3 regions of the Trichlorobacter sp. genome follow, and region 2 is predicted to be linked to each of the others. Evidence: riboswitches for the same ligand, from Rfam matches in the RefSeq annotation. Region 2 holds a riboswitch; each other region holds the start of a gene.
The links. A riboswitch is a leader RNA that binds a small molecule or an ion and turns the genes downstream of it on or off. The one in region 2 is predicted to bind cobalamin.
Positions count from the first base shown of each region.

Region 1: it holds a riboswitch for cobalamin, as region 2 does, so the genes downstream of both, cobU (bifunctional adenosylcobinamide kinase/adenosylcobinamide-phosphate guanylyltransferase) here and RBQ93_RS03885 (TonB-dependent receptor plug domain-containing protein) in region 2, are expected to answer to the same signal.
Region 3: it holds a riboswitch for cobalamin, as region 2 does, so the genes downstream of both, RBQ93_RS09730 (ribonucleoside triphosphate reductase) here and RBQ93_RS03885 (TonB-dependent receptor plug domain-containing protein) in region 2, are expected to answer to the same signal.

Region 1 covers NZ_JAVEPN010000001.1:239,903-249,386, reverse strand. Annotated here, with positions in the region: gene RBQ93_RS01225 (HypC/HybG/HupF family hydrogenase formation chaperone) at 1-175, opposite strand, end outside; gene hypF (carbamoyltransferase HypF) at 231-2,522, opposite strand; gene hypB (hydrogenase nickel incorporation protein HypB) at 2,495-3,229, opposite strand; gene RBQ93_RS01210 (ABC transporter ATP-binding protein) at 3,293-5,083, opposite strand; gene thiF (sulfur carrier protein ThiS adenylyltransferase ThiF) at 5,198-6,001, shown strand; gene mnmA (tRNA 2-thiouridine(34) synthase MnmA) at 5,998-7,062, shown strand; cobalamin riboswitch at 7,088-7,211, shown strand; gene cobU (bifunctional adenosylcobinamide kinase/adenosylcobinamide-phosphate guanylyltransferase) at 7,302-7,835, shown strand; gene cobT (nicotinate-nucleotide--dimethylbenzimidazole phosphoribosyltransferase) at 7,854-8,906, shown strand; gene cobS (adenosylcobinamide-GDP ribazoletransferase) at 8,915-9,484, shown strand, end outside.
Region 2 covers NZ_JAVEPN010000004.1:131,858-141,341, reverse strand. Annotated here, with positions in the region: gene RBQ93_RS03910 (LytS/YhcK type 5TM receptor domain-containing protein) at 1-665, shown strand, start outside; gene RBQ93_RS03905 (LytR/AlgR family response regulator transcription factor) at 662-1,417, shown strand; gene RBQ93_RS03900 (alpha-hydroxy-acid oxidizing protein) at 1,603-2,826, shown strand; gene RBQ93_RS03895 (substrate-binding domain-containing protein) at 2,886-3,872, shown strand; gene RBQ93_RS03890 (molybdopterin-dependent oxidoreductase) at 3,929-5,941, opposite strand; cobalamin riboswitch at 5,998-6,212, shown strand; cobalamin riboswitch at 6,342-6,484, shown strand; gene RBQ93_RS03885 (TonB-dependent receptor plug domain-containing protein) at 6,520-8,481, shown strand; gene RBQ93_RS03880 (helical backbone metal receptor) at 8,485-9,318, shown strand; gene RBQ93_RS03875 (iron ABC transporter permease) at 9,315-9,484, shown strand, end outside.
Region 3 covers NZ_JAVEPN010000014.1:79,337-88,820, reverse strand. Annotated here, with positions in the region: partial or broken gene RBQ93_RS09750 (cation:proton antiporter) at 1-709, shown strand, start outside; gene RBQ93_RS09745 (4Fe-4S dicluster domain-containing protein) at 796-1,824, shown strand; gene RBQ93_RS09740 (formate dehydrogenase subunit gamma) at 1,824-2,486, shown strand; gene zupT (zinc transporter ZupT) at 2,622-3,512, shown strand; cobalamin riboswitch at 3,591-3,784, shown strand; gene RBQ93_RS09730 (ribonucleoside triphosphate reductase) at 3,932-5,956, shown strand; gene nrdD (anaerobic ribonucleoside-triphosphate reductase) at 5,953-6,135, shown strand; gene RBQ93_RS09720 (anaerobic ribonucleoside-triphosphate reductase activating protein) at 6,114-6,710, shown strand; gene RBQ93_RS09715 (FeoB-associated Cys-rich membrane protein) at 6,711-6,836, opposite strand; gene feoB (ferrous iron transport protein B) at 6,839-9,001, opposite strand; gene RBQ93_RS09705 (FeoA family protein) at 8,998-9,231, opposite strand; gene RBQ93_RS09700 (FeoA family protein) at 9,228-9,484, opposite strand, start outside.

The DNA of each region.
Region 1 (9,484 bases), on a different contig from region 2:
CCTCATCCGCATCGATCCGGGCAATCGCAAAGCCGGCATGCACCAGCAGGTATTCTCCCACTGCCACCGGTTCGGACAGCATCAAAAGGCTGGCCTCACGACGCACACCATCAATTTCAGCAATGGCGGAATCATCTCCCACACTGACTACCTGCATCGGCACACCAAGGCACATAGCCTGCCCCTTCTGACACGTCACCATCACACACAAATTGAGTTTACAAAACAATTTACAGTATGCCCGACAGGTCCCTGCGATGCGCGGCCACCGCCACCTGCCCCAAGGCGATGCCACCGTCATTGGGAGGCGTCAGGCGATGCATAAAGACGGCAAAGCCTGCCTGGGCCAGGCGAGTATACACCATCTCAGACAAAAGGCGATTCTGAAACACGCCGCCCGACAGCACCACCCGCTCAAGGCCAGTGCTTGCCCGCAGCCGGATACAGCCTGCCAACACCGCTTCTGCCAGGGCACGGTGAAAGCCCAATGCCAGCTCAGCAGCGGCAACGCCCATACGACAGCCATCGCTCAGGGCCAGCAGTAACCGGACGGCGTCCAGCTGAAACGGCTCATTCCCGTGATCACACAGATCGAGCCCAGGCAGGGGGGCAGCGTCAGCCGCCTGCTCGGCCAGCGCCTCAAGGGCCATTGCCGCCTGTCCGTCAAAACGGTTACGATCAGCGGCTCCCACCACTACGGCAGCGGCATCGAACAGGCGGCCCATGCTAGAAGTAAGCGGCGCGCTAACCCCGCGGGACAGCATCGCCAGCAGTACCTGCCGCTCACTTGTAGCCAGCAGCGGCATCCCGGGCAACCGCCAGACCTGATCACCAAGCCGCTCATACAGCCAGGCCACCGCCATCCGCCACGGTTCTCGGGCGGCAGCATCGCCGCCAGGCAACCGCACCGATTTGAGATGCCCGGCCCGTCGCACCGTTGCGTAGCCCCCCACCAGAAACTCGCCCCCCCAGACCGAGCCGTCGTCACCCAGGCCGGTGCCGTCGAAGATCACGCCAATCAGCTCTCCTCCAAGCCCGTTTTCAGCCATACAGGCAGCCAGATGGGCATGATGGTGCTGGACGGTCTGCAGCGGCAGGCCGCAGGACTGCGCATACCGGGTGGAGAGATAATCGGGATGCAGGTCGCAAACCACCATGGTCGGCTGTAGCGCCAGGATATCCCGCAGCTGGTCGATGGTCTGACGGAAGGTATCGAAGGTCTGCTCGTTTTTGAGGTCGCCGATATGCTGGCTGAGCAAGGCCTGATCACCCCGGCTGACACAGATGGTGTTCTTCAGCTCCGCCCCCACCGCCAGTAGCTGCCCGGCATCGAAGCAGAGCGGCACCGGCCGGGGCACATAGCCCCGTGAACGACGGTAAAAGAGCGGCATATCCCGAAAGGCCCGCAGCACCGAATCATCGGTGCGGGTCTGGATCGGCCGATCATGGGTCAACAGGGCATCGGCAATGCCGGCCAATTGCTGAACCGCCGTTTCATCGTCAGAGATCATCGGCTGATCAGCAGGGTTGGCGCTGGTCATCACCAGCGCAGCCAGTTTCGTTTCGGCAAACAGCAACTGGTGCAGCGGCGTATAGGCTAGCACCAGGCCGATCCATTGGCTACCCGGTGCCACCAGCGGCGATACGGCAGTATCGGGACGACGGCGCACAATCACGATCGGGGCCTCCGGTCCGCTCAGCAGCCGTTCCTCCATCGGTGACAGTTGTGCCAGCATGCGGGCAGTGGCCAGATCGGGCACCATCACGGCAAACGGCTTTTCGTCGCGCTGCTTACGCTGCCGCAGCCGGGCAACCGCATCGTTGCTGGCCGCATCTACCGCCAGGTGAAAACCGCCCAGCCCTTTCACGGCCACGATCAATCCCTGCAGCAGCAGTGCCGCTGCGCGGGACACCGGCTGCGGATCATCGGGGATCAGGGACAGGCGGGGACCGCAGTCCGGACAGGCGATCGGCTGGGCGTGGAAGCGGCGATCAGCCGGATTGTCGTACTCAGCCTGACAGGCCGGGCAGAGCGGGAACCCGGCCATGGTGGTCAGGGGACGGTCGTAGGGGGTAGCGGTCACGATGGTAAAACGGGGACCGCAGTTGGTGCAGCTGATGAAGGGATGACGAAAACGACGGTCAGCAGGGTCGAACAGTTCCCGTCGGCAGTCAGGACAGAGGGCCGTATCCGGCGCAATCTGCACCTCACGCCGGCCATCACCGCTGGGCAGGATGCTAAATTCGTTCTCTTCGGGCTGCTCAGCCAAGTCACGCTGCTCGAGCCCATTGATAACCGCCAGTGGTGGCACTTCAGCCGGCAGACGCCGGCCAAACAGCTCCAACGCCGCCGGAGTCCCCTGCAGCTCCAATTCCACCCCAGCGGGGGTATTACGCACCCAGCCGGAAAGATTCAGTTCTGTTGCCAGCCGGTAGACAAAGGGGCGGAACCCCACCCCCTGGACCGTACCGCTGATCTGATATGCCTGGCGGGCTATCGCCCCAGCTCCTTGGCCAGCCACTCGTACCAGGCTCCCAGCCCCTGACCGGTGCTGGCGGACACCTCAAGAATGGCCAGCTGGTGGCTCACCCGTGCTGCGTATTCCTTGCACTGGGCCAGATCAAAGGAGAGGTGCGGCAGCAGGTCCACCTTATTCAGCAGCATCAGGCCGGAGTTGTGGAACATCTGCGGGTACTTGAGCGGCTTGTCCTCGCCTTCGGTCACCGAGAGCACCACCACCTTGTGGGCCTCCCCCAGATCGAAGGCGGCCGGGCAGACCAGGTTACCGACGTTTTCGATGAACAGGAGGTCAAGATTGTCCAGATCGAATGCTTCTGTGGCATGCATCACCATATGGGCATCCAGATGGCAGCCGGCCCCGGTGTTGATCTGCCTGACCGGCACGCCGGTGGCGGCGATGCGACGGGCGTCGTTGTCGGTCTGCTGGTCGCCCTCGATCACGGCGCAGCGGTAACGGCCGGACAGATCGCGTAGGGTTCGCTCCAGCAGGCTGGTCTTGCCGGAACCGGGAGAGGAAACCAGATTCAGTACCAGGATCTGCTTTTCCTTGAACAGCGAACGGTTGAAGGCTGCCAGCCGATTGTTCTTGGCCAGCACATCCTCTTCGATGCTGATCCGCGTAGTACGCTGCGACTCATCATGCTGGTGGTCATGATCGTGCCCATGGTGATGGGCGGCTGCGGGGCTGCAGCCACAAGTGGTGCACATAGCAGGCTCCTTATGCATACTGCGTTTTATGCGTGATACTCGGCGCAGCGGGCTAGCAGAGTGTCAACCAGCCCCGCAATCAAACTGCAGGCAGTACAGGCGGGCATATTCGCCCCCCTGGGCCAGCAGCTGGTCATGGCTGCCCTGCTCCACGACCCTGCCCTGGCTGATGACCACGATTCGATCCGCATCCCGCACGGTGGACAGACGGTGGGCGATCACCAGGGCGGTGCGCCCCACCAGCAGACGGTGTACCCCTTCCTGGATCAACTCTTCGCTGGTGCTGTCCACACTGGCGGTGGCCTCATCCAGAATCAGCAATTCGGGATCAAAGGCCACGGCCCGCGCAAAGGAGATCAATTGCCGCTCCCCCAGCGAGAGGTCACTGCCCCGTTCGGCCAACTCCGTTTCATAGCCCTGGGGCAGCCGCTCAATGAAGCGGTCGGCCCCCACGGTGGCAGCGGCAGTCCGCACCCGCTTTTCTGCCTCCGGGTCACCGAGGCCGATGTTAAAGCCGACCGTACCGGCGAAGATCACCGGTTCCTGCTGCACCACCGCCATCCGCTGCCGCAGCTCAGTCAACGGGATCGTCCTGATGTCGATGCCGTCCAGCTGGATGCTGCCGCTGTCGATCTCGTACTGTCGCCCCAAAAGGCGCACCAGCGTAGTCTTGCCGCCACCGCTCCCCCCCACCAGGGCCACCCGCTCTCCCCGCTGCACGGACAGGTTGATAGCCGTGAGTGATGGTTCTCCTTGACGGTAGGCGAAGGAAACATCACGAAACGCCACCATGGCCGGCAGCGTCAAAGACCGATCGGCCTGCCGGGCCGGGACCTCTCCCACCGGACACTCTTCCGGCTCATCCAGCACCGCAAATATCCGCTCAAGGGCTGCCATGGCCCCCTGCATCACGCCATACTTGGCCGACAGATCTCGAATCGGACCGAAGAATTTCTCGATGTATTGGATAAAGGCCACCAGGGTACCGAAGGTCAGCGCCCCCTGCACAATCTGCCCACCGCCATACCAGACGATCAGGGCGATGGCCAGAGCGGAAAACATCTCAACGATGGCGTACAACGACGCATCCCAGCTGATCACCGGCAGGTTGGCATCACGGTGGGCCGCATTCAACTCGGAAAAACGGCTCGCCTCGTCCTGTTCGCGACCATAGGACTGTACCACCGCCATGCCGCCGATCACCTCGGCCAGGTGTCCGTTCATCCTGCCCAGACGTGCCCGCACCTCGCGAAAGGCCTGGCGCATATTGCGTCGGAACAACCAGGCCACGAAGATCAACGGCGGCAACACCGTGAAGGTCACCAGCGACAGCTGTGGCGCCATCCAGAGCATAGCCGCAATGATGCCGGCCAAAAGCAGCAGATCACCAACGATGGTGATGATGCCGGCGGCAAACATCTCCCCCAACGCCTCCACGTCGCTGGTCAGGCGGGTCACCGTGGCCCCGGTGGCGGTGCGGTCGAACCAGCGGGTCGGCAGCCGCAGCACATGGCTGAACAACGCCGTGCGCAGATCGTGCATCACCCGCTGTCCGATCGATTGCAGACCGTAGACCTCAAGCCAGACCAACAGCGCCTCCAGCGCCAGCACGGCCACAAAGAGGGCCGCCGGGCCAGGCAGCAGATCGAGCCGCCCCGGAACGATCACCCGGTCAATGGCATGCTTCAGGATCAGCGGCTGTGCCAGACGACACAACGCCAACAGCGGCAGCAGCAGCAGTATTCCCGCCACGCTCAGCCGATAGGGCATGACATAACGCATGAACCGGGCCAACAGACGGCTGTCGTAGGCCTTGCCGGCTATGGCATCTTCGTGCAGACCACCGTGGTGCATTGCAACACACTCCTCGCAGTGGAGCTTGTCAAAGCACCAGCCGCTTGTCAACCAGAAGCACGCAGCAATGAATCTGCTTTGCGATCAGTGACCTTTTTCAGGTATAGTGCCGGCATGCAGATCCGGCTCAATGAACAGGTAATCACCATCGACGGCGGGCTGACCGTCGGCCAGCTGGCGCAGCAACACCGGCCAGGGGCCGATGTACTGATCCTGAACGGCTTCCCCGCCTCAGCGGAGACCATGCTGTCGCCGGACGACGAGCTGTTTCTGATCAAGCGGGGCGAGATGCCACCAGCGGATGAATTGGAGTATCTGATGGCGGCCCGCCACACCCCTGGTATCCATGCCCGCCTGAAGGCGGCCTGCGTCGGCATTGCCGGGGTGGGCGGCCTGGGTTCCGCCGTGGCCGTAGCCCTGGCGCGGATCGGCGTCGGGCACCTGGTACTGGCTGATTTCGACCTGGTGGAGCCCTCCAACCTGAACCGCCAGCAGTACTTTGTGGATCAGCTGGGGATGCCCAAGGTGGAGGCCCTGGTCGAGACGCTGCGTCGCATCAATCCCTACCTGCAGCTGACCAGCCACTGCGTCGTACTCGATCCGGGCAACCTGCCCCTTATTTTCTCCCCCTGCAGTGTGCTGATCGAGGCCTTTGACCGGGCCGAGATGAAGGCCATGCTGGTGGACACGGCGATGGAAAGACTGCCGGGTGTTACCGTCATCGCCGCCTCAGGGGTGGCCGGCTACGGCAGCAACAACAGCATCCAGACCCGCCGCCTGAACCGGCGGCTCTACCTGGTGGGGGATGGCAGCTCCGAGGCAGCGCCGGGCAACGGGCTGATGGCGCCGCGGGTCGGCATCGCCGCCTGCCAGCAGGCCAACCAGGCGGTGCGCCTGATCCTGGGGGAAGAACTATGAGCCGGATTGCGGTCGCCATGAGCGGCGGGGTTGATTCATCGGTCACCGCCGCCCTGCTGAAACAGCAGGGGCATGAACTGATCGGCATCACCATGCACCTGTTTGAGCCCCAAAGCTGCGGGGCTGACTCAGCGGTTGACGATGCGGCGCGGGTGGCGCAACAGTTGGGTATCGAACACCATGTTGCCGACTTCGAACTGCCGTTCAAAGAGCAGGTGATTGACGACTTTATCAGCCAGTACCGTCAGGGACAGACTCCCAACCCGTGCGTCTGCTGCAACCGCTCGATCAAGTTCGGTCTGCTGCTGGACAGGGCCCGCGCGCTGGGGGCCGACCTGCTGGCCACCGGGCACTATGCGCAAAAAACCGTTGACCCGGATGGCACCTACCACCTGCGGGTTGCCGCCAACCGGGCCAAGGACCAGTCCTACTTCCTCTACACCCTTACCCAGCAGCAGCTGGCCCGGGTGCTCTTTCCGCTGGGCGCTATCGAGAGCAAGGACGAGGTGCGTCGGCTGGCTGAGCAATTCGGCCTGGACGTGGCCCACAAAGGGGACAGCCAGGAGGTCTGCTTCATCCCCGGTGATGACTACGTTGCATTTCTGGAAGGCCATGGAGTTAAGGCGCACCGCGGGGAGATCGTCCATGTTGACGGCACGGTGCTGGGCCGCCACCAGGGCACCCACCGCTACACCATCGGCCAGCGCAAGGGGCTGGGGATCGGCTGGAGCGAACCGTTGTATGTGATTGCCATCGATGCCGCCAGCAACCGGGTGGTGGTGGGTGAGCAGCCCCATGTCCTGACCGCCGGCCTGCTGGCGGAGGCGATGAGCTGGATCATCCCGCCGCAAGCGACGACCTTCGCAACCAGCTGCAAGATACGCTACCGTCACCAGCCGGTGCCCTGCCAGGTTACGCTTGAGGCCGACGGTCGCTGCAAGGTGCTGTTCGATCACCAGCAGAAGTCGGTCACGCCGGGGCAGTTTGTGGTTTTCTACCAGGACGACCAGGTGCTGGGCGGCGGGCGGATCGTTGCGCCCGTGGTTGCTAGCCACCCGTAATCCCGTTTGACATTGCGGTCTGCGTTCTGTTACAAAAATTGCTCGTGTGACTGGATCAGGGGAAGGGGGTGCGACTCCCCCGCTGTCCCGCAACTGTAACAGGGCCTGTCCCTGGAGCCAGAATACCTGCCAGCCACCTGCTTGAACTGCCTCCGGGGAGAGAGGCACCCAAGCCGGCTTACGCGCGACGCACCACCTGTCCCCCAACGGACAGGTTTTTTTGTTTCTGAAAGGCGGCCATGGCACCCACCACCCTGATTACCGGCGGCGTTCGCAGCGGCAAGAGCCGCTTTGCCGAGCAGCAGACCCTGCGCTATCAACCGCCGCTCTGCTACCTGGCCACCGCCCAGGCCCTCGACGACGAGATGGAGGAACGGATCGCCCAGCACCGGGCCCGGCGCGGTGCCGACTGGCAAACCGTGGAGGAGCCGCTGGCCTTGCCCCAGACCCTGGCCCGGCTGGACGGCACCTACGGCGCCATTCTGGTTGACTGTGTCACCCTCTGGCTGACCAACCTGCTGTTGGCCCGCGATCAGAACGACACCGAACGTAACGAACAGATTGTCGGTACTGTCCACCGTCTGGCCACCACCCTGCGCGCCATGCAAACACCGGTGATTCTGGTGACCAACGAGGTGGGCATGGGCATCGTACCGGAGCACCGGTTGGGCCGCCTGTTCCGCGACCTGGCCGGTCAGACCAACCAGATTCTGGCCGCCAGCTGCGACGAGGTCTACACCCTGATCTGCGGCCTGCCGCTCAAGCTCAAATAACCCAAGGAACCGAACTCCATGCAACGTCTCGAAACCGTTCTGAACCGGATCACCCCGCTCGATGCCGGCCTGCTGGCTGCCACCCAGGCGCGACTGGACTGCAAGACCAAGCCATTGGGCTCACTGGGCAGACTGGAAGAGTTTGCCTGCCGGCTGGTGGCCATCAGTGGCCAGCAGCAACCCGACCTGACAAAGAAGGTGATCTTCACCTTTGCCGCTGACCACGGCATCACCGAGGAGGGGGTCTCGCTCTACCCCAAAGCGGTGACCGCCCAGATGGTCTTTAATTTCCTGCAGGGCGGCGCCGGTGTAAACGTCTTGGCCCGCCATGCCGGGGCCGAGGTTCGGGTGGTGGATGTGGGGGTAGACCATGATTTCGGAGGCTGCCCCGGCCTGATTCACCGGAAGGTTGCCCGCGGTAGCGCCAACTTCGCCCAGGGACCGGCCATGAGCCGCGACCAGATGCTGGCGGCACTTATGGTGGGCATCGAGCTGGCCGATCAGTGCAAGGCAGAAGGGGTCGGCCTGGTGGGCACCGGCGAGATGGGGATCGGCAACACCAGCCCCTCCTCGGCCATCATCGCCGCCTTGAGTGGCCTTTCGGTGGAACAGGTTACCCACCGCGGCACCGGCATTGGCGACCAGGCGTTGGCCCTCAAGCTGGCCGCCATCACCAGGGGGCTGGCAATCAACAAGCCCGACCCCCGCGACCCGCTGGACGTGCTGCAGAAGGTAGGTGGCCTGGAGATCGCCGCCATTGCCGGGTTGGTGCTGGGCTGCGCCGCCAACAAGATCCCGGTCGTGATGGATGGCTTTATCTCCACTGCCGGCGCCCTGATCGCTGCGGAGCTGCATCCCAACCTGCGTGATCACCTGTTTGCCGCCCACGAATCAGTGGAGGTGGGGCACCGTTTCATGCTGGAACGGATCGGCGTGAAACCGATCCTTGATCTTGGGCTACGCCTGGGTGAAGGGACCGGCGGGGCGCTGGCCATGACCCTGATCGAGGCCGGCGTCAAGATCCTGGCTGAGATGGCCACCTTTGAACAGGCCGGCGTGGCCGGACACTGAAGGTCATCATGCGCCACCTCTTGATCGCCCTGCAGTTCCTGACCATCCTGCCGTTGCCATCGCCCAAGCGTTGCGAGGCAGGCGACCTAGGCCGTTCCACAGCCTGGTTTCCGCTGGCCGGATTTTTGATTGGCGGGCTACTCTGGCTGGCCGACCTGGCCCTGACCCCGCTCTTTCCGCGCCAGCTGACCGATGCCCTGCTGGTGACCTTGCTGGCCCTGATCACCGGCGGTCTGCACCTGGACGGCCTGGCCGATGTCTGCGACGGCCTGGCAGCCCGGGGCGACAAGCAGCGCTTCCTGGAGGTCATGAAGGATTCGCGGGTCGGCGCCATCGGCGTGACCGGGTTGGTGCTGGGATTGCTCGTCAAGTACGCAGCCCTGCTGGCGGTGCCGATGGACCTTAAACGGCCGGCCCTGCTGGCAGTGCCGGCACTGGCGCGCTTTGCCCAGCTGGTGGTGCTGGCCGGCAGCCGGTCGGCCCGTCCGGACGGCCTGGGAAATGCCTTTTTAGCTGGGCTGGGTCCCAACCAGCTGCTGCTGGCAACGGCCACCATCCTGCCACTGGCCTGGCTCAGC
Region 2 (9,484 bases):
CGAACCAGCTTGAACTGGGCGAGATTGAGAATCACCGTCGTCTGGCAGCAGCAGCCGAGATCAAGGCACTGCAGGCCCAGATCAATCCGCATTTTCTGTTCAACGCCATCTCAACCATCAAGAGTTACATCCGTACCGATCCGGGGGTTGCCTCGCAGCTGCTGGTGCATCTGGCGGAATTTTTCCGAAAGACTACCAGCACTGCAGTGCGTGAGGTGCCGCTGGCGGTGGAGCTGGAACACTGCGAGGCCTACCTGGCCATCGAAAAGGCTCGTTTTGAGGAGCGGATCAGGATGCGTTACTCCATTGACGAGGCTGCGCTGTCCTGCCCCGTGCCGCCTTTGATCCTGCAGCCGCTGGTCGAGAACGGCATCCGGCACGGCATTCTACCCAAGGAGACCGGCGGCGAGATCACCATCAGCGCCACCATGGGCAGCCATGACCTACATATCAGGGTTGCAGACAACGGGGTGGGCATGAGCCAGGAAAAGGTTGCAGGACTGTTGTCCGAGCAGTCAACTTCGTCCCGAGAGGGGCTGGGTATCGCGCTTAAAAACGTCAATAGCCGACTGATAGCGCTGTACGGCACAGAAAGGGCCTTGAGTATTGAAAGCGAACCAGGTATCGGCACTACCATCTCCTTTTCGATCCCGGTGACCGTGTGAGGGTGACGGTCTTTCTGATCGATGATGAGGCACCGGCTCGCAGAGAGTTGCGCTACCTGCTGGAGCAGGCCGGCGACCTTGAGGTGGTCGGCGAGGCGGCCACGGCGGCGGAGGGGTTGCGCCTGCTACGGCGACACAAGCCGCAGGTGGCGTTTTTGGATATACAGATGCCCGGCATGACCGGCATTGAACTGTCCGAGATTCTGCAGGAACTGCCGGAGCGGCCCCTGATTGTTTTTTCAACCGCCTACAGTCAGTTCGCGGTAGATGCCTTCAACCTGGAGGCATTTGATTATCTGCTCAAGCCGGTCACTGAGGAGCGACTCGCCAAGACGCTCGACAAGCTGCGCAAACAGCTGTCAACTGCCAAGCAGGATCAGGAGCGTACCCGGAACGATGCCCCTGGCGATGACCGCAAGTGGGTTGCGGTGCGTCAGGGGGGGAGAATCATGCCGCTGGCGCCGCACAGTATCGTCTTCATCAAGGCGTGCGAGGCCTCAACGATGATCCACGCCAACGGACAGCTGTACCAGGCCAACCTTACCGTCAGCGCCCTTGAGGAGCAACTCGCGCCGTTTGGTTTCTTCAGGGCCCATCGTAACGCGCTGGTCAACCTGAGCTGCATTCAAGAGATCGTGCCCTGGTTCAACGGCAGCTGCAAGCTGGTGATGAACGACCACGGCCGGACCGAGATCGTGGTCAGCCGTTACCATGCCAAGGAACTCAAGCGACACCTAATCACCCACCGCTGACCAGTACCCTGCCATTCACCCCTTCTTTTTTGCCATTCAGGCCGTAAATCTGCCGTTCACCAACTGATGATTGCAGTGGCACAACTGCGCGTTATGCTGAGACTACCCGTGCCAACAGTAGCGATGGCCGTTGCGGCAGGTGGCGCGGGACGCACGGCGCAGCATAAACCCAAAGGAGGAAGCGTATGTCCCAGACCCATGATGAGCAGGAGATCCGTTTAGAAGGTGGTTTTAGCAGGCGTGACTTCATCAAGACCGCTGCTGCAGTCGGTGCAGGCGTCTTGGCGGTGCAGGCGGTGGGGGGCGTGCGGGAGGCCAGTGCCGCCGAAGAGGCCAAGAAGGAAGCCGCTGCAGCAACAGCTGCTGCAGCCGGCAAGAGTGCCCTCAAGCTGGATCAGGTGCTGAAGGTGGCCCGCGAGAAGATGTATCCCCGCTGCCGGGTCTGTCCCGAGTGTGACGGTGTGGCCTGCTCTGGCGAGGTGCCGGGCATGGGTGGCATCGATTCTGGCGCGGCGTTTCGTAACAACCTGACCGCATTGGAGAAGTACAAGTTGAAGATGGTGACCTTCCACGAGGTCAAGAAACCTGACACCAGCCTGACCTTGTTCGGTGTCAAGCTGTCGATGCCGATCATGTCTGCGGTTACCGGCGGTGTCACCTACAACATGGGCCTGCAGGGCAAGGTGTCTGAAGAGGAGTACATGGAGGGCATTGTTGCCGGGTGCATCCAGGCCGGTACGATCGGCTTTGCAGCAGACGGAATCGGCGATCCGCTGTCGGTGTATGAGACCCGCCTCAAGACCGTGGCTAAATATCGTGGCCAGGCAGCCGCACAGATCAAGCCGCGCACCCAGGCCGAGATCATTGAGCGGATACGCCTGATTGAACAGTCCGGCGCGCCGTTTTTTGCCGTCGATATCGATTCGGCCGGTCGTGCCTCACGGGCGCTGCCAGGCAGGACGGTCGAGCCGAAGAGTCTGAAACAGTTGAGGGAAATTTCCAAGTCAACCAAGCTGCCGTTCATCATCAAAGGTGTCATGACCGTTGATGAGGCGAAAAAGGCGATTGATGTGGGTGCCGCCGGGATCGTGGTTTCTAACCACGGCGGACGGGTGCTTGATCACACACCTGGGTCAGCTGCGGTGCTTGCGGCCATTGCCGATAGCGTCAAGGGCAAGATCGTGATTCTCTCCGACGGCGGGATACGTTATGGCGCCGATGTGCTCAAGTCGCTGGCATTGGGGGCCGATGCGGTGCTGGTGGGACGTCCGCTGATCAGAGGGTCGGTCGGTGGCGGACCAGAAGGGGTGGCCCTGATCCTGAAAAAGATGCAGGGAGAACTGGTGGTTGCCATGACGCTGACCGGGACCGCTGATGTGAAAAAGGTCAGCCGGAGTATCCTGGTTTAAGTCGTCGTATCCCTTGCCCCGGCAGGGCAGCGTCTGCCGGGCAGTGTCAGGAGTCGCCCATGTATAGAACCGTTTTACTGACCATTTGTCTGATGCTAGCGCTTTGCGGGCTGGCTGGTGCAACCGGGGGGGGCAAGACGCTTCTCTACGGTGGCGCGGGCCAAGGGCGGGTAACCTTTGATGGCCGTGTCCATGCCAGCAAGGGATTTGTCTGTAACGATTGCCACAGCGCTATCTTCGAAACCAAAAAGCAGGCCCTGATAACCATGCAGGATCACTTTCAGGATAAGGCCTGCTTTGTCTGCCACAACGGCAAGCGGGCCTTTGCGGAGTGTGATGCCTGCCACCGCAGATTTGACACACCCGCCAAGACGGTGGTCAAGCTGTGCGGCGCTGCCAGCGTGGTGGACGGCCTGATCACCCCGCATAAGGCAGCGGTTGAAAAGGCCACCGGCTTTAGCCTTGATGTGGTCAAGAGCAATGCCGGCAAAGGCTTGATTGATCTGGTGGACCAGAAGTGCGACGCCTCGCTGGCCTCGGCCTCGGTAGAGACCGTTGCCAAGGGTGCCAAGGCGGCTGGCCGCGAACTGGATAGTTCAAAGATGCAGTTGCATGCCATTCAGATGGATCAGGTGGTATTTGCGGTGCATCCATCCAACAAGGTGCAGGCCATGACCTTCCAGCAGCTGAATGATATCCACACCGGCAAGATTCGAAACTGGAAGGATTTGGGCGGTGCAGATCAGACGATCAAGGTCGTGACCGACACCCTCTCCAGTGCCACCCGAGGCCTGATCAAGCAGGCGGTCTTGAAGAACGAGGAATATCTTGCTGAAACGTTGGCGGTCAACGTGGCTACCATCAGCGATGAGGTGGCCAAGGATCCGGCTGCCATCGGCGGCCTCGGTGCCGGATTTGTGAAACCAGGGGTGGTGGTGGTCAAGACTGACAAGATTGAGCGGCCCTTGGGGTTGATCACCATCGGTGCACCTTCGGAAAAGGTACAGAAGATAATTGATGCGTATAAGGCCGCAGTGGCTAAATAGCAGCCCGTAAGCGGCGGTACTCAGGCGGGCCACCCAGAAACTGGATGGCCCGTTTTTTATCTCACCGGTTTGACTTCAACACCTACATCGTAGAGGGTGCTGCCGGCCCCCTGGTCGGTCAGCCGTTGGGAGGTAAGGGCGTTGACACCCCGTTTACCGTTGAGAAACTCTTGCCACCAGACCCCTTCGGTCACCACCGTGCCCGGCGGCACCCGCTCTGTGACCCGCAGGGTAAAGTTGACCTGGCCGTATTGATTGACCGCCTGCACGGCAGCTCCGTCCGTCAGCCCCCGCGTCGCTGCATCATCGGGGTGCATCAGCAGCAGCATCGCTTGCTGCTGATCCCGTAGCTGGTCTTGCTCGTAGAAGCTGGAGTTAAGGGCATAGGGGGTCACCGCCGGTTGCAGCCGCAGCGGAAAGCCGTCGCCCTCGGCGTGGGTCGGCAGCAGGCGAGGTAGCGGTTCCGGCTCACGGTCGTTTCGGATCTCGATCCTGCCCGATGGCGTCAGCCATGGCCCCCGCGGGGTAGACGGCGGGGCAAGCAGCACCGGCTCGCCGTTGCGCAGCCGCTCGGTGATGGCCCCGTCACGCCAGGGAGTCTCGTAATCCAGCAGTTGTTCGATCAGGCTATCGGCCGATTGGCTGAAAAACGGCTCATCCCAACCCATACCGGCCGCCAACATGCAGAAGGTATCCCAATTGCTCTTGGCCTCGCCGATGGGCGGGATCACCGCGCTGCAGCGCTGAGCGTGGTAGCTGCCGTAGCAGCGGTACAGGTCGGCATGCTCCAGAGAGCTGGTGGCCGGCAGTACGATATCGGCGTAGCGGGCGGTTTCTGTCAGAAAACGTTCATGCACCACCGTGAACAGGTCTTCCCGCTCAAGGCCCTGAATGATGGCGTTCTGATCCGGCGCAATGCTGGCCGGGTTGGAATGGTAGACGTACAGGCTCATCACCGGCGGATCATTCTCTTGGTTCAGGGCATGGCCCAGCTGATTCATGTTGATGATCCGGGTGGGGCCGGCCATGAAATCCTCCCGGGTGACGCGCGCCAGCGGAAAGGCCCCGCCGGTGGCGGTGGCGCACAGCAGACCGGCGCCGGGGCGTTGCCAGGCCCCGATACTGGCCGGCAGGCAGGTGATGCAGCGCACATTCATAGCGCCGTTGGCATAGCGGGTCAGGCCACTGCCCAGCCGGATGAAAGGGGCTCGGGCCGTTGCATACTGCCGGGCCATGCGGCGGATGGTCTCCGCCGGCAGGCCGCAGACCGTAGCCATCCGTTCCGGGGTGCAATCCGGCAGGATCGAGCGGGAAAATTCTTCAAAACCACGTACGCTCTGGTCGATAAAGGCCTGATCCAGCAGCCCCTCAGCCGCGATCACCTGCAGCATCCCCAAGGCCAGGGCGCCGTCGCTGCCGGGTCGGATCAGAAAGACCTCGTCCGAAGCCTCGCAGGTTGGGGTGCGGTAGGTGTCGATGGCCCACAGTCGGGCGCCGTTTTTGCGGGCCTGGCTGGCGTCGCGCATGGTGTGGATGCTGGTGGCGGCAGCGTTGATCCCCCACAGGATCACCAGGTCGCTCTGCTGCAGCTCGCTCTGGTCCAGGCCGGGGGTCTCGCCCATCACCGCCTGCCAGCCGGCCTCCTTGGCCGGTGAACAGATGGTGCGGGCCAGGCGGCTGGCCCCCAGCTTGTGGAAGAAGGGGTGGCCGCTGTTACGTTGTACCAACCCCATGGTGCCGGCGTAGGAATAGGGCAGGATCGCCTCAGCGCCGTGGCTGGCGATGATCGCCTGCCAGCGGGAGCAGATCTGCTCAACCGCCTCATCCCAGGAGATCGGCTCAAATCGGCCGCTGCCCTTGGGGCCGCTCCTGCGGAGCGGTGTGGTCAGGCGGCGGGGGGAGTGGACCGTGCGCTCGTAGTGTTGCATCTTGGGGCAGAGCAGGCCGCGGGTGGTTGGATGGTCCGGGTCGCCGGCCACGCTTACAGCGCAGCCGTCGACGACAGTCACCAGCAGGCCGCAGGCATCGGGGCAATCAAAGGGACAGACGGAGCGGTGAATGGTAGGCATGAGCAACCTTTGTCGGATAAATCGGTTAAACGGATAAAAACTCTTGACGTGGCCGGGTACTTATGGCTTGAAATAGCATACTTCAGATACCGAATGGAAGCGAGGAAGAGGGGTGCCGCTGTTGTTGAGCTAACCCCCCGCTGCCCCGCAGCCGTAAAGGGAACGAAAGCCCGTCGCCGCATGGCGAAACAACCACTGGGATCAAACCTGGGAAGGTGGGTGAGTAGGAAGCCCTGAGCCGGAATACCGCTCCATTTGCACGCTTCGGGGGAGGCATCCATGCAGCAGTCCATCTGTGACGATCCGTTGCTCGCTTCACGCACGATCACTACCGCAGCAATCCACCCCAGTCGTTTGCAGGGTCTTAGTCAATAACCTATTTTCAATCAGCAGGAGACGAGGAAGAGGGGTGCCGCTCTGCACGAGCCATTCCCCCGCTGCCCCGCAGCCGTAAAGGAAACGAACGCCCGTCGCCGCAAGGCGAAACAACCACTGGGTCAATCCTGGGAAGGTGGGCAAGTAGGCTGTCCTAAGCCGGAAGACCGCTCCAGCTGTAAAACCCGAGGGAGGTAGCAGCGATGAAACGCAGTAGAAAAACCTGTGCAGTGGTGGTGGGAGTGGTGTTGGCAACCAGTGGTGTCGCGCTGGCGGAGGAGCAGACGGCGAATCTGGGTGAGATTGTGGTCACCGCCACCCGTGATGAGGTGCCGATCGAGCAGGTGGGCAGTTCGATCACCGTGATCACGGCCAAAGAGATCGAGCAGCAGCAGAAGCAGACCGTGGCCGATGCGCTGCGGATGGTGCCGGGACTGGATGTGGTGCGCAGCGGAGGGGCTGGGCAAACGGTGTCGATTTTCATGCGGGGGGGCGATAGCCGCCATACCCTGGTGCTGATTGATGGTGTGGAGTTGAATGACCCCTCCACCACCGGTGGCGAGTACTACTTCGGTTTTCTGACCACGGATAACATTGAGCGTATCGAGGTGCTGCGCGGACCTCAGAGTACCCTCTACGGCTCCCACGCCATCGGCGGCGTGATCAACATCATTACCAAGCGGGGCAGCGGTAGGTCGACCGGCTTTGTCTCGGCAGAGGGCGGCTCGTTCTACACGGCTAAGGAATCTGCCGGCATCAGCGGTGGCACCGATCTGGTCAATTATAGCCTGTCGCTTTCCCGGCTTGACAGCAGCGGTATCTCGGCTGCTGCATCCCGTGACGGCAATCGTGAGGCTGACGGTTACCAGAATACCACCGTTGCTGCACGCTTGGGGATTACGCCTACTCAGAACAGTGATATCGATATGAGCCTGCGCTATACCAGGACGCGCAACGAGGCTGATAACGGCGGCGGTGCCGGTGCCGATGATCCAAACCGGGTCATGCGGAACGAAGAGCTGCAGTTCAGGACTCAAGGTGCGTTGTTGCTGTTTGATGACCTGTGGGAACAAAAACTGGGGGTTTCGCTCAACGACCTGACCCGCTCCGACGACAATGACCGCGATGCTGACCATCCGTTTGATTTTCAGCGCAGCGAATATCAGGGGCAGACCGTAAAATTCGATTGGCAGCATATCCTGCGACTGCACAAGAGCAACACCCTGCTGGTCGGTGCCGAAACCAAGGAGGAAAAGGCCAAATCAAAAAGTTATTACGAATATTTCAATGCAGGGACCAGCTCCGTCGATACGTCTACAAATATTTGGAATGAACAGTCCGCCCGTACTAACAGTCTCTACCTGCAGGACCAGCTTAACCTGTGGGATAGCTGGTTCTCCACGGCCGGGGTGCGGATAGATGACCATGACCGTTTTGGCAGCAAGGCCACCTACCGTTTCACCACCGCCTATCTGTTCAAGCAGACCGACACCAGGCTGAAAGGCAGCTATGGCACCGGCTTCAAGGCGCCTTCGCTGTATCAACTGTTTGCGCCACCTGCGCCTGCTATGGGTTTTCTTGGCGGCAACGCAGGATTAACACCAGAAAAGAGCAATGGCTGGGATATCGGACTAGAACAGGAGATATCGGAAATCAGCACAACGCTGGGCGCGACATGGTTCAGAAATGATTTTAAAGACCTAATTGCATATCAAAATCAGACCTATGAGAATGTTGCTCGTGCGTACACGCAAGGGCTTGAGGTTACGGTACAAGTTAACCCCATGAACGATCTGATGTTCAGTGCAGCCTATACGTATACCCAGACCAAAGACAAGGAAACTGGAGAGGCACTGTTGCGTCGTCCCAAGCATAAGCTGACCGCTGATGTAAATTACCGTTTTTTTGGTAAGGGCAACCTGAATCTCGGCCTGATCTATGTCGGTAATAGAAACGATCTGACTTTTCATCCAGTCACCTACGTACAACAAACTGTAACTCTTAAGGATTACATGGTAGTCAACCTGGCCGGTTCCTATGATGTCACCAAAAATCTGCAGCTTTTCGGCCGGATCGATAACCTGCTGGATCGTGAATATGAAGAGGTGCTGGGCTATGGCACCCCCGGTATCGGGGCCTACGCCGGGGTTAAGGTGTCATTTTAACGGATGAAACGGTTTTGTCTGCTCATAGTCTGGCTGATGCTGCTGGCGGCGGCCCCTGCTCAGTGCGGGGAGCCGCCCCGGCGGATCGTCTCGCTGGCCCCCAACCTGACGGAGCTGGTCTGCAGCCTGGGCTTGGAACGGCAACTGGTGGGGGTCACCAGCTACTGCGACCGGCCGGCCTCAGTCAAGGGCAAGCCGACCGTGGGTGGGCCAGCCAACCCGTCGCTGGAGGCGGTGCTGCGGCTGAAGCCCGATCTGGTGCTGCTGGATGAAGAGGGGGTAGGCGCCAACCTGTCGAAACGATTGCAGAAGCTTGGCATCAAGACGGTGATCTTCCGTGGTTCCCGGCTGGATCGGCTGGTGCCGGCTATCCGCCGGCTGGGCCATGAACTGGGGGTGCCCCAGGCTGCCGAACGGTTGGCTGGCCGAATCGAGGCGGGTCTGCGTAGCGACACGAAACAAAATCGACAAATACGCACCCTGTTTGTGATCTGGCCGGACCCGCTGGTGGCGGCCGGTCCCGGCTCGCTGTTGGACGATGTGCTGCAGCGGGTCGGCTTTGACAGCATTGCCGCAGATGCCCGCTCCGGTTATCCCCGGCTCTCGTTGGAGGCGGTGATTGCCCGTGATCCGCAGCTGATCGTGGTGGGTCAGGGAGAAACCTTGGGGGTGCCGTTGCAGCGGATGCTCAAGCACCTTTCGTCGCTGGATGCGGTCCGGCAGGGTCGGGTCTGCATGGTCAGCGATGCCCTCTACCGACCCGGTCCCCGGATACCGGAGGGGATTGCGGAGCTGAAGCGGTGTCTGGAGCTTGCTCGGCGGGGGCAACGGCCTTGAAACGGCATCCCCTGTTCATCATGCTGGGTTGTCTGGTGGTGGTGCTGCTGCTCTCGCTTTCGCTGGGACAGCAGCCGATCAACCTGTTACAGATTGATGAGTTGCAGCTGAAGATCCTGCTGGAGTTGCGGCTACCGCGGGTGGTGGTGGCGCTTTTGATGGGTGC
Region 3 (9,484 bases), on a different contig from region 2:
GGCCCGGGTGCTGAACGGCAACGGTATCCGCTACATCGCCATTGAGACCAACCACCATACCGTCAAGGCCGAGCGCAAGAAGGGCACCCGCATCATCTTCGGTGATGCCTCCAAGGCCGAAATCCTGTCCCACGCCCTGGTCGAGAAGGCCCGGCTGATGGTGATCGCCATCTCCGACGCCACCGCCACACGGCGGGTGGCGGCCCAGGCCCGCATGATGAAGCCGGGGCTGCATATCATCGTTCGTACCCGCTACATCGCCGAGATGGAGCCGCTCTACCAGTTGGGGGTCAACGACGTGGTGCCTGAGGAGTTCGAAACCTCGGTGGAGATCTTCTCGCGGGTGCTGCGAGCCTATCTGGTGCCCCATGACCAGATCGATCACTGCGTTGCCGAGATCCGCCGCGACTCCTACCAGATGTTCCGCACCATGAGCCGCCGTCACAGCCATGCCACCGGCGTCACCGGTTACCTTTCGGGGGTCGAGCTGGGCACCTTTCGGGTACGTAGTGGCTCACCGCTTGATGGCACGCTGCTCAAGGACGGCCTGCTGCGGGACCGCTGCGGCGCCACGGCCCTGGTGATCAAGCGGGGCGAGCAGGTCACTTCCAACCCGGACCCGATCTGGAAATTCGAGCCGGATGACATCGTGCTGGTACTGGGTAAGTCAGACCAGCTGGTCTTTGCGGCCCAGCTGTTCGAATCATAATCCTGCCGTCGTTTCACGCTCCTTGACAAAATATTCAAATATTCATATATTCTGTTTAATTTTGTCACTGAGGAGCGCAAACGTCCATGCATACCACGACCCACAACGGCATATCCCGGCGGGGCCTGTTCAAGGTCTCGGCCGCTTTGCTGGCAGGCGCCAGCGGTCTGGCGGCATTGCCCAAGCAACTGCTGGCTGCGCCGGTTGAGGGCAGGCTGGCAACCCTGATCGATCTGTCACGCTGTGACGGTTGTGCGGGACGTCCGCAACCGGCCTGCGTCACCAGTTGTAAGCAGGAGAAAAATCCCACCGTGCCTATGCCGGTTGATCCGATCCCGTCGCCGTTTCCCACCAATATCATCGAGGATTGGTCCAAGAAGCAGGAGGTTGCCGACCGGCTGACTCCTTACAACCGTATCTTTGTGCAAAAGGCCCAGGTAACCGTCAACGGCAAGGCACAGACCATCTCGATCCCTCGGCGCTGCATGCATTGCGACAACCCGGCCTGCGCCACCATCTGTCCCTTTTCGGCCAACACCAAAGATAAAAATAGCGCCGTGGTGATTGACCAAGAGCTCTGCTTCGGCGGGGCCAAGTGCAAGACGGTCTGTCCCTGGAAGATACCGCAACGCCAGTCCGGGGTGGGGCTCTACCTGAAGGTTGCCAAGGAGTTCATGGGCAACGGGGTGATGTACAAGTGTGACCTGTGCATTGATCGCCTGAAAGACGGCAAGGCACCGGCCTGTATGGAGGCCTGCCCCAAGCAGGCGATGCTGATCGGGCCCCGTGATCAGATCTACGCCGAGGCGGAAAAACGGGCTGCGGCCATCGGGGGGCATATCTTCGGCAAACAGGAAAACGGCGGCACTGCCACCTTGTATGTCTCGCCGGTGCCGTTTGAGGAGCTTGATCGTCAGCTGAGCCCTGCCTCGGCCGACCCCAAACAGGGACAGCCGCAACTGAAGCCGGGGGTAACGCGCAAGATGGCCGAAAGCGACGGCATGGCCAAGGCGGTGCTGGCAGCGCCGGCCATCGGGCTGGTGGCTGGCCTGGTGGGCGCTTTCAGTAGATTATCACAGCGTAAGGCTGAAAACGCCGGAAAGGAGAGCCGCTGATGGCCGGGAACAGTCTGGTGAAACGTCATGAACTGATTGTGATGCTGGAACACTGGGGCATTGCCATCTCCGGCATCGTGTTGCTGTTGAGCGGCATCTTTCAGCTGCCTTCGGCTGCCCGTTACAAGATCACTGCCATCCCCGGTTTCTGGTGGTCGGGAGAGTTTTTCTTCACCCTCAAGCTGCACTACATCGCCTCGCTGGTCTTTGTGGGACTGGTGCTGTTTCACCTGGTCTACCACCTGCTGCTGAAAGAGCGGGCCATGGTGCCCAGGCAGGGTGATGTGGCGGAGTCGATCAAGGTACTGAAAAGCTTTGTGACCAACCAGCCAGAACCGCCCTTTGGCAAATACCTGCCGGAGCAGCGCCTGGCCTATGTGGCGATAGCGATCCCGGTGTTGATGCTGGTGGTGTCGGGCCTGATCAAGACCTGGAAGAACGTCTATGCCCCGGACATGGATCGCACTCTGCTGTTGTGGGCCACCTGGGTGCATAATGTGGGCTTTATCCTGTTCTTCCTGGCCTTTGTGGGGCACATCGGCGCCTTGCTGATCAAGCCCAACCGGCCGATGCTGCGGGGGATGCTGACCGGCAAGGTGACGCGGGACTACGCCGAACACCGCCATCCGCTCTGGATCGATGAGCTGGAGGGTAAGCGGTAACGCAGGCAGCAGCACCATAGCACTACCATCATCCGGCAGAGGGGCCTACCCTCTGCCGTTTTTATGGGCTGGCGGATGCGTCGTCCTATGGTAAGCTTGCCAACGAATCAGTACCGAGCGAGGGACAGGCCAAGTATGGATCAGGTATGGATAGCACTAGGGTTGACGCTGTTTGCCGGCATGGCCACCGGCATCGGTAGCGCCATCGCCTTTCTGGCCAAGCGGACTGATTACCGCTTTCTGTCTATCGCCACCGGTTTTTCGGCCGGGGTGATGCTATACGTCTCCTTTGTGGAGATCTTTCACAAGGGGGCGGTCGCCCTGGTGGAGAGCTACGGCGAACCGTGGGGGCACTGGGTTAATGTGGGCTCCTTCTTTGGCGGCATGCTGCTGATCGGTCTGATCGACAACCTGGTGCCGGCGGCTGAAAACCCCCACGAGGTACACTCCGAGGCCGAATCTGCACCGCTGCACAACCCGGCTGCGCCGCTACCTGATTTCTCCGTCGTGAGCCCAGCCGCTGTGGGAGAACATCAACACAGCGACAGGCATCGCAAACTGATGCGAATGGGGCTGTTCACCGCCCTGGCCATCGGTATCCACAACTTTCCCGAAGGTCTGGCCACCTTTCTGGCGGCTCTTGAAGACCCCAAACTGGGTGTCGCCATCGCCATTGCGGTGGCCTTGCACAATATCCCTGAAGGCATCAGCGTCTCGGTGCCGATCTTTTACGCCACCGGCAACCGCAGCAAGGCCTTTGCCTACTCGGTCTTGAGCGGCCTGGCCGAACCGGTGGGGGCCGTGGTGGCCTACCTGTTTTTGCGGTTGGTGTTTGGCTGCGAGGCCGGCATGATCCCGCCCCAGGTGATGGGGGTGCTGTTCGGCGGTGTGGCCGGCATCATGGTCTACATCAGTCTGGATGAGCTGCTGCCCACCAGCCGGGCCTACGGCAAGGGCCACGACAGCCTGCTGGGGCTGGTGGCCGGCATGCTGGTGATGGCCCTCAGTCTGCTGCTGATGAAATAGTTGTGTGACTGCTTGACTCTATATCTTGTGGTGTGGTAGAGGTGTTGCCACAACATATTCCGCTGCTGGTTGGCGGGAGCAGCATACACGATCAACGGTGCCCGTAAGGGCTTGATAGGGAAGAGGGGTGACGCTCCACAGGAGCCATTCCCCCACGGACCCGCCGCTGTAAGCGACGACAACGGGCAACAGACCACTGGCTGGTTAGGCTGGGAAGGCGCCCGGAGGATGACTCGCAAGTCAGAAGACCTGCCTTGATCCAGTGCACAAGATTACTCTCCGGGGACTGGGAGTAGGTGAACAACGGAATCAGGCGACGTTAAATTCGGAACGTCCGCATGCTGTTTCAAGCAGCTGCGGACGTTTTCAGTTTTTGCCCCGCGACCTATCCCCGGACTCCAGACCAAAGGAGTCAGACCATGCAACAGATCGTATCAGCAGCACCCGTCAGTGTCATGAAACGTGACGGCAGCCGCGTCCCCTTTGAGGCGGCCCGTATCCAGTCGGCCATTATACGTGCAGGTCGGGCCACCAACGAGTTCGGTGAGGATGAGGCACAGCTGATCACCGGCCAGGTGCTGAAGGTGTTGCGGCACCGCTTCCCCCATGAACCACCCAGCATTGAGCAGATTCAGGATGTGGTGGAGCAGGCCCTGATCTCGGCTAACCACTTCGCCACCCTGCGGGCCTATGCGGTCTATCGCGAGCAGCGCAGCCGTCTGCGTCAGGATCGTAAAACCGTGGTGGATGTGACCGCCTCGGTCAACGAGTATCTGGAGCAGAGTGACTGGCGGGTCAGCGCCAATGCCAACCAGGGTTATTCCCTGGGGGGGCTGATCCTGAACCTGTCCGGCAAGGTGATCGCCAACTACTGGCTCTCCCAGGTCTACCCGCCGGAGGTGGGGGAGGCCCACCGCGACGGCAGCATCCATATCCACGATCTGGATATGCTGGCCGGCTACTGCGCCGGCTGGTCGCTGCGGATGCTGTTGGCCGAAGGGTTGAACGGCGTGCCGGGCAAGGTGGAGGCCGGTCCCCCAAAACACCTCTCCAGCGCCGTGGGGCAGATCGTCAACTTTTTGGGTACCCTGCAGAACGAATGGGCCGGGGCCCAGGCCTTCAGCTCCTTTGACACCTACCTAGCGCCCTATGTCCGCAAGGACAAGCTGAGCTACCGGGAGGTGCGTCAGTCTATCCAGGAGCTGATCTATAACCTGAACGTGCCGTCCCGCTGGGGCACCCAGACCCCCTTCACCAACCTGACCTTTGACTGGACCTGCCCCGACGACCTGAAAAATCAGGTGCCGGTGATCGGCGGGCAGGAGATGCCGTTTTGTTACGGCGAGCTGCAGGCCGAGATGGATCTGATCAACCGGGCCTACATCGAGGTGATGACCACTGGCGATGCCAAGGGCAGGGTGTTTACCTTCCCGATCCCCACCTACAACATCACCCCTGATTTTCCCTGGGAGAGTGAGAATGCCGAGCTGCTGTTCGCCATGACCGCCCGCTACGGCCTGCCGTACTTCCAGAACTTTATCAACTCGGAGCTGACCCCCAACATGGTGCGTTCCATGTGCTGCCGCCTGCAGCTTGATCTGCGGGAACTGCTCAAACGGGGCAACGGTCTGTTCGGTTCGGCCGAGCAGACCGGTTCACTGGGGGTGGTCACCATCAACTGCGCCCGCCTGGGCCACCAACACCAGGGTGACGAGGTCGGGCTGTTCAAACGGCTGGATCAGCTGCTGGAGATCAGCCGCACCAGTCTGGAGATCAAGCGCAAGGTGATCCAGCGCCATATGGATAACGGTCTGTTTCCCTACACCAAACGCTATCTGGGCACCCTGCGTAACCACTTTTCCACCATCGGGGTCAACGGCATCAACGAGCTGATCCGCAATTTTACGGCTGACCAGGAAGACATTACCACCCCGACGGGCCACGGTCTGGCGGTGCGGTTGCTGGATCACCTGCGGCAGCGGATGGTGGCGTTTCAGGAACAGACCGGCCACCTCTACAATCTGGAAGCCACGCCGGCTGAGGGCACTACCTACCGCTTTGCCAGGGAGGACAAAAAGCGTTTCCCCGCCATCATTCAGGCCGGCAGTGCGGAGGCGCCCTATTACACCAATTCAAGCCAGCTGCCGGTGGGCTTCACCGACGACCCGTTCGAGGCCCTACAGCGGCAGGAGGAGCTGCAGCGCAAGTACACCGGTGGCACCGTGCTGCACCTTTACCTGGGAGAGCAGGTCTCCAGCACCGAGGCCTGCAAGCAGCTGGTGCGACGTTCGTTGGAACGGTTCCGGCTGCCCTACATCACCATTACCCCCACCTTTTCGATCTGCCCCAAGCATGGCTATCTGAGCGGTGAGCACCCGTTCTGTCCGCTCTGCGATCAGGAGTTTGTTCGCCAACAGGCCATCAATGAAAGGAGTAACGCATGAACAACGAGCACCAACAACCGCAGACAGCACTACCGCAAGAACAACGGCAACCCTGCGAGGTCTGGACCCGCGTGATGGGCTACCACCGGCCGGTGGCCTCCTTCAACACCGGCAAAAAGTCTGAGTATGCCGAGCGTACCTTCTTCAAGGAAGTGGCATGCTCGCCATCGGCGGACTGACCCCCTTCACCACCATCGACTACCCCGGCAAGCTGGCAGCGGTGGTCTTCTGTCAGGGCTGCCCCTGGCGCTGCGGCTATTGCCACAATCAGCATCTGCTGGCAGTTGATCGTCAGGCCGGTATCGCGTGGCAAGAGGTCATGCAGCTGCTGGAACAGCGGCGGGGCTTGCTGGATGCGGTGGTCTTCAGTGGTGGCGAGCCGACCCTGCAGCCCGGATTGCCCCTGGCCCTGGACGCGGTGCGCCGACTGGGGTTTCTTACCGGCCTGCATACTGCCGGGCCGTTTCCCGACCGGCTGGCGGCCTGCCTGCCGCAGCTGGATTGGGTGGGGATGGATCTGAAGGCCCCCTTTGATTGCTACGACGCACTTACCGGGGTGACGGGCAGTGGCCGGGCAGCAGCACGCAGCGCGGAACTGGTACGAACGAGTGGTGTTGCACACCAGTTCCGCACCACGGTTGATCCGTTGCTGCAGTCGGACGAACGCCTGAAACGGTTGCAGCACACGGTTACAGGGTGGGGCGACCAACTGGTGCTGCAGGAGCTGCGGATCACCGCAGCTCCTGCAGCGTAATCAGTGGTGACAGCTGCCGCCGCAGTCGCCGCCGCTGCAGCCCTTTTTCTTCCAGAGTGAGCAATAGAGGAGCCAGATGGCTCCTCCCGCAATGGCTACCATCAGGATGATGTCGAACAGTCCCATGTCTAGCCTCCCAGACCCAGCAGCCTGCCGCCCTGATAGATGATCAGCGCCACCAGCCAGGCCAGCATGGTGGAGTAGGCGAAGGCCACGCCGGCCCATTTCCAGGTGCCGAACTCGGCCCGCATGGCCGCCCCCACCACCACGCAGGGCATGTAGAGCAGTACGAAGGCCATGAAGGCAAAGGAACTGAGCGGCGTGAACTGGCCTTTCAAGGCGGTCTTGAGCGCAGATTGCTCTGCCTCAGGTTCTTCTTCCTGGGGCAGGTAGAGCACGGTGCTGACTGCAGTCGTGACCGCGCCGCCAAAGGAGACCACGATCTCCCGCAGGTCTTCGCCCAGGGTGGGCTGCTTTTCTTGCTCTGCCTCTTCGGCTGCCGGGGCGTAGATCTCGCCCATGGTGCCCACCACGATCTCCTTGGCGATCACGCCGGTGATCAGCGATGAGGCCGCCTCCCAGGTGCCGAAGCCCACCGGCTGGAAGATCGGTGCGATGGTGGCGCCGGCCCTGCCCAGGTAGGAATCGCGCTTGTGTTCCAAGCCCCAGGGCAGGTTTAACAGGAACCAGACCAGTATCGAAACGGCAAAGATGTAGGTGCCGGCCTTGATCAGGAAGTGTTTGCCCTTTTCCCAGGTATGCAGCATCAGGCTGGTGAAACTGGGCATCCGGTAGGGCGGCAGCTCCATGATGAATAGGGGCGCCTCGCCCCTGAAGAGGGTCTTCTTGAAGATGTAGCCCATCATCACCGCCAGCAGCATCCCCAGGATGTAGAGTACCCAGATCACCGAGCCGGCATTGTCCGGAAAGAACACCGCAGCGAACAGCACATAGACCGGCAGCCGGGCACCGCAGGACATCAGCGGGATCAACAGGGCGGTCAGCACCTTGTCCTTCGGGTTTTCCAGGGTGCGGGTGGCATAGATGCCCGGTACGTTGCAGCCGAAACCCAAGAGCATCGGGATGAAGGACTTGCCGTGCAGGCCGATGGCATGCATGGCCCGGTCCATCACAAAGGCGGCCCGCGCCATGTAGCCGCTGCCCTCCAGGAAGGTGATGAAGAACATCATGGCAAAGATCACCGGCACGAACACCAGCACCGAGCCGACCCCGGCGATCACACCGTCGTTGATCAGCGACACGGTCCAGTCAGGCGCCCCGATACCGTTCATGATGGCGGTGGTCCAGCGTTTGAACGGTCCGCTGGTCATGGCATCCAGCCAGTCACTGAAGGGGGACGACAGGTCAAAGGTCAGCTTGAACAGCAGCCACATGGCCAGGGCAAAGATCGGTATCCCCAGGAAGCGGTTCAAAACCACCCGGTCGATACGTTCGGTCAGCTCGATGGTGCGTTTCTCCGGCTTGGTCATCACCTCGCGGCACAGGCCGCTGGCCAGCCCGTAGCGGCTGTCGGCCAATAGTCCCTCGACGTCGTCGCCGTGGGCGCGGCGCAGGTGTTCAAACAGCTGCTGCGGCAGCGACTCCGGTGTGATGTTGACCAGCTTCAGCAACGGGGCATCCCCCTCCAGCAGCTTCAGCAGCAGCCAGCGGGTCGGATACTGTTCCAGCAGGGCAGCGTGGTCACACTGGAGAACATCATGCAGCCCTTTCAGGACGGTCTCGATATCCTCACCATAGCTGAGCCGCTTGGGTGTGTGCTGTGCCGGTTCGGCAGCCACCGTCACCACCCGTTTAAGCAGCTGCTCCAGTCCGGTCTTGCGGGTGGCCGAGGTGGGCACCACGGCAACCCCCAGCACCTGTTCCATCTGGGTAGTGTTGATCTGGTAGCCCTTGGCCAACGCCTCGTCATGGATATTGAGGGCTATTATCATTGGTATGCCCAGCTCAAGTAGCTGGATGGTCAGGTAGAGGTTGCGCTCCAGGTTGGTGGCATCCACCACATTGACGATCAGGTCCGGTCGCTGGTTTACCAGATAGTCGCGGGTGATGATCTCCTCCTGGCTGTAGGGGGACAGGGAATAGCAGCCCGGCAGGTCCACCAGGCGAATGCTGCGTCCCTCCACCTCGAACAGGGCCTCCTTTTTCTCCACCGTCACGCCTGGCCAGTTGCCCACATGCAGACGACTGCCGGCGATGGCGTTGATCAGGGTCGACTTGCCGGCATTGGGGTTGCCGGCCACGGCCACAATGAGCGGTTTTTGCTGGCTCATGCCGCCACCTCTTCGATCTGGATACCCTTGGCCTCGCCCTTGCGCAGCGATAAGTTATAGCCCTTGACCGTCACCTCGATCGGATCACCCATTGGCGCCACCTTCTCCACCCTGATCCGCTCGCCGGGGATCACCCCCATGTCCATCAGCCGGCGTCGGATCGGTCCGATGCTGCTGTCCAGCTTGATGATCGTACCCTGCTGTCCTGGCTTGAGGTTGCTCAGGTTCATGCCGTTACTCCCTTCATGCTGATGCCACGGGCCATCCTGCGGTCAATGGCGATGCGTGCTTCGTCAACCATCAACAGCAGCAGATTGCCGTCGTTCTTGAGTACCTCTACGGTTTTGCCAATCCTCAGCCCCATCTCCTCAGCGCGGGTGGTGCTGGCCTGGTGCTTGTGCTTGCCATGGTGGTGCTGGCAGACGCCTCCGCAGCCACCGCAGTGTTTGATATCGGCGATCTGTCCCCGTTCGCCGGGGCTCA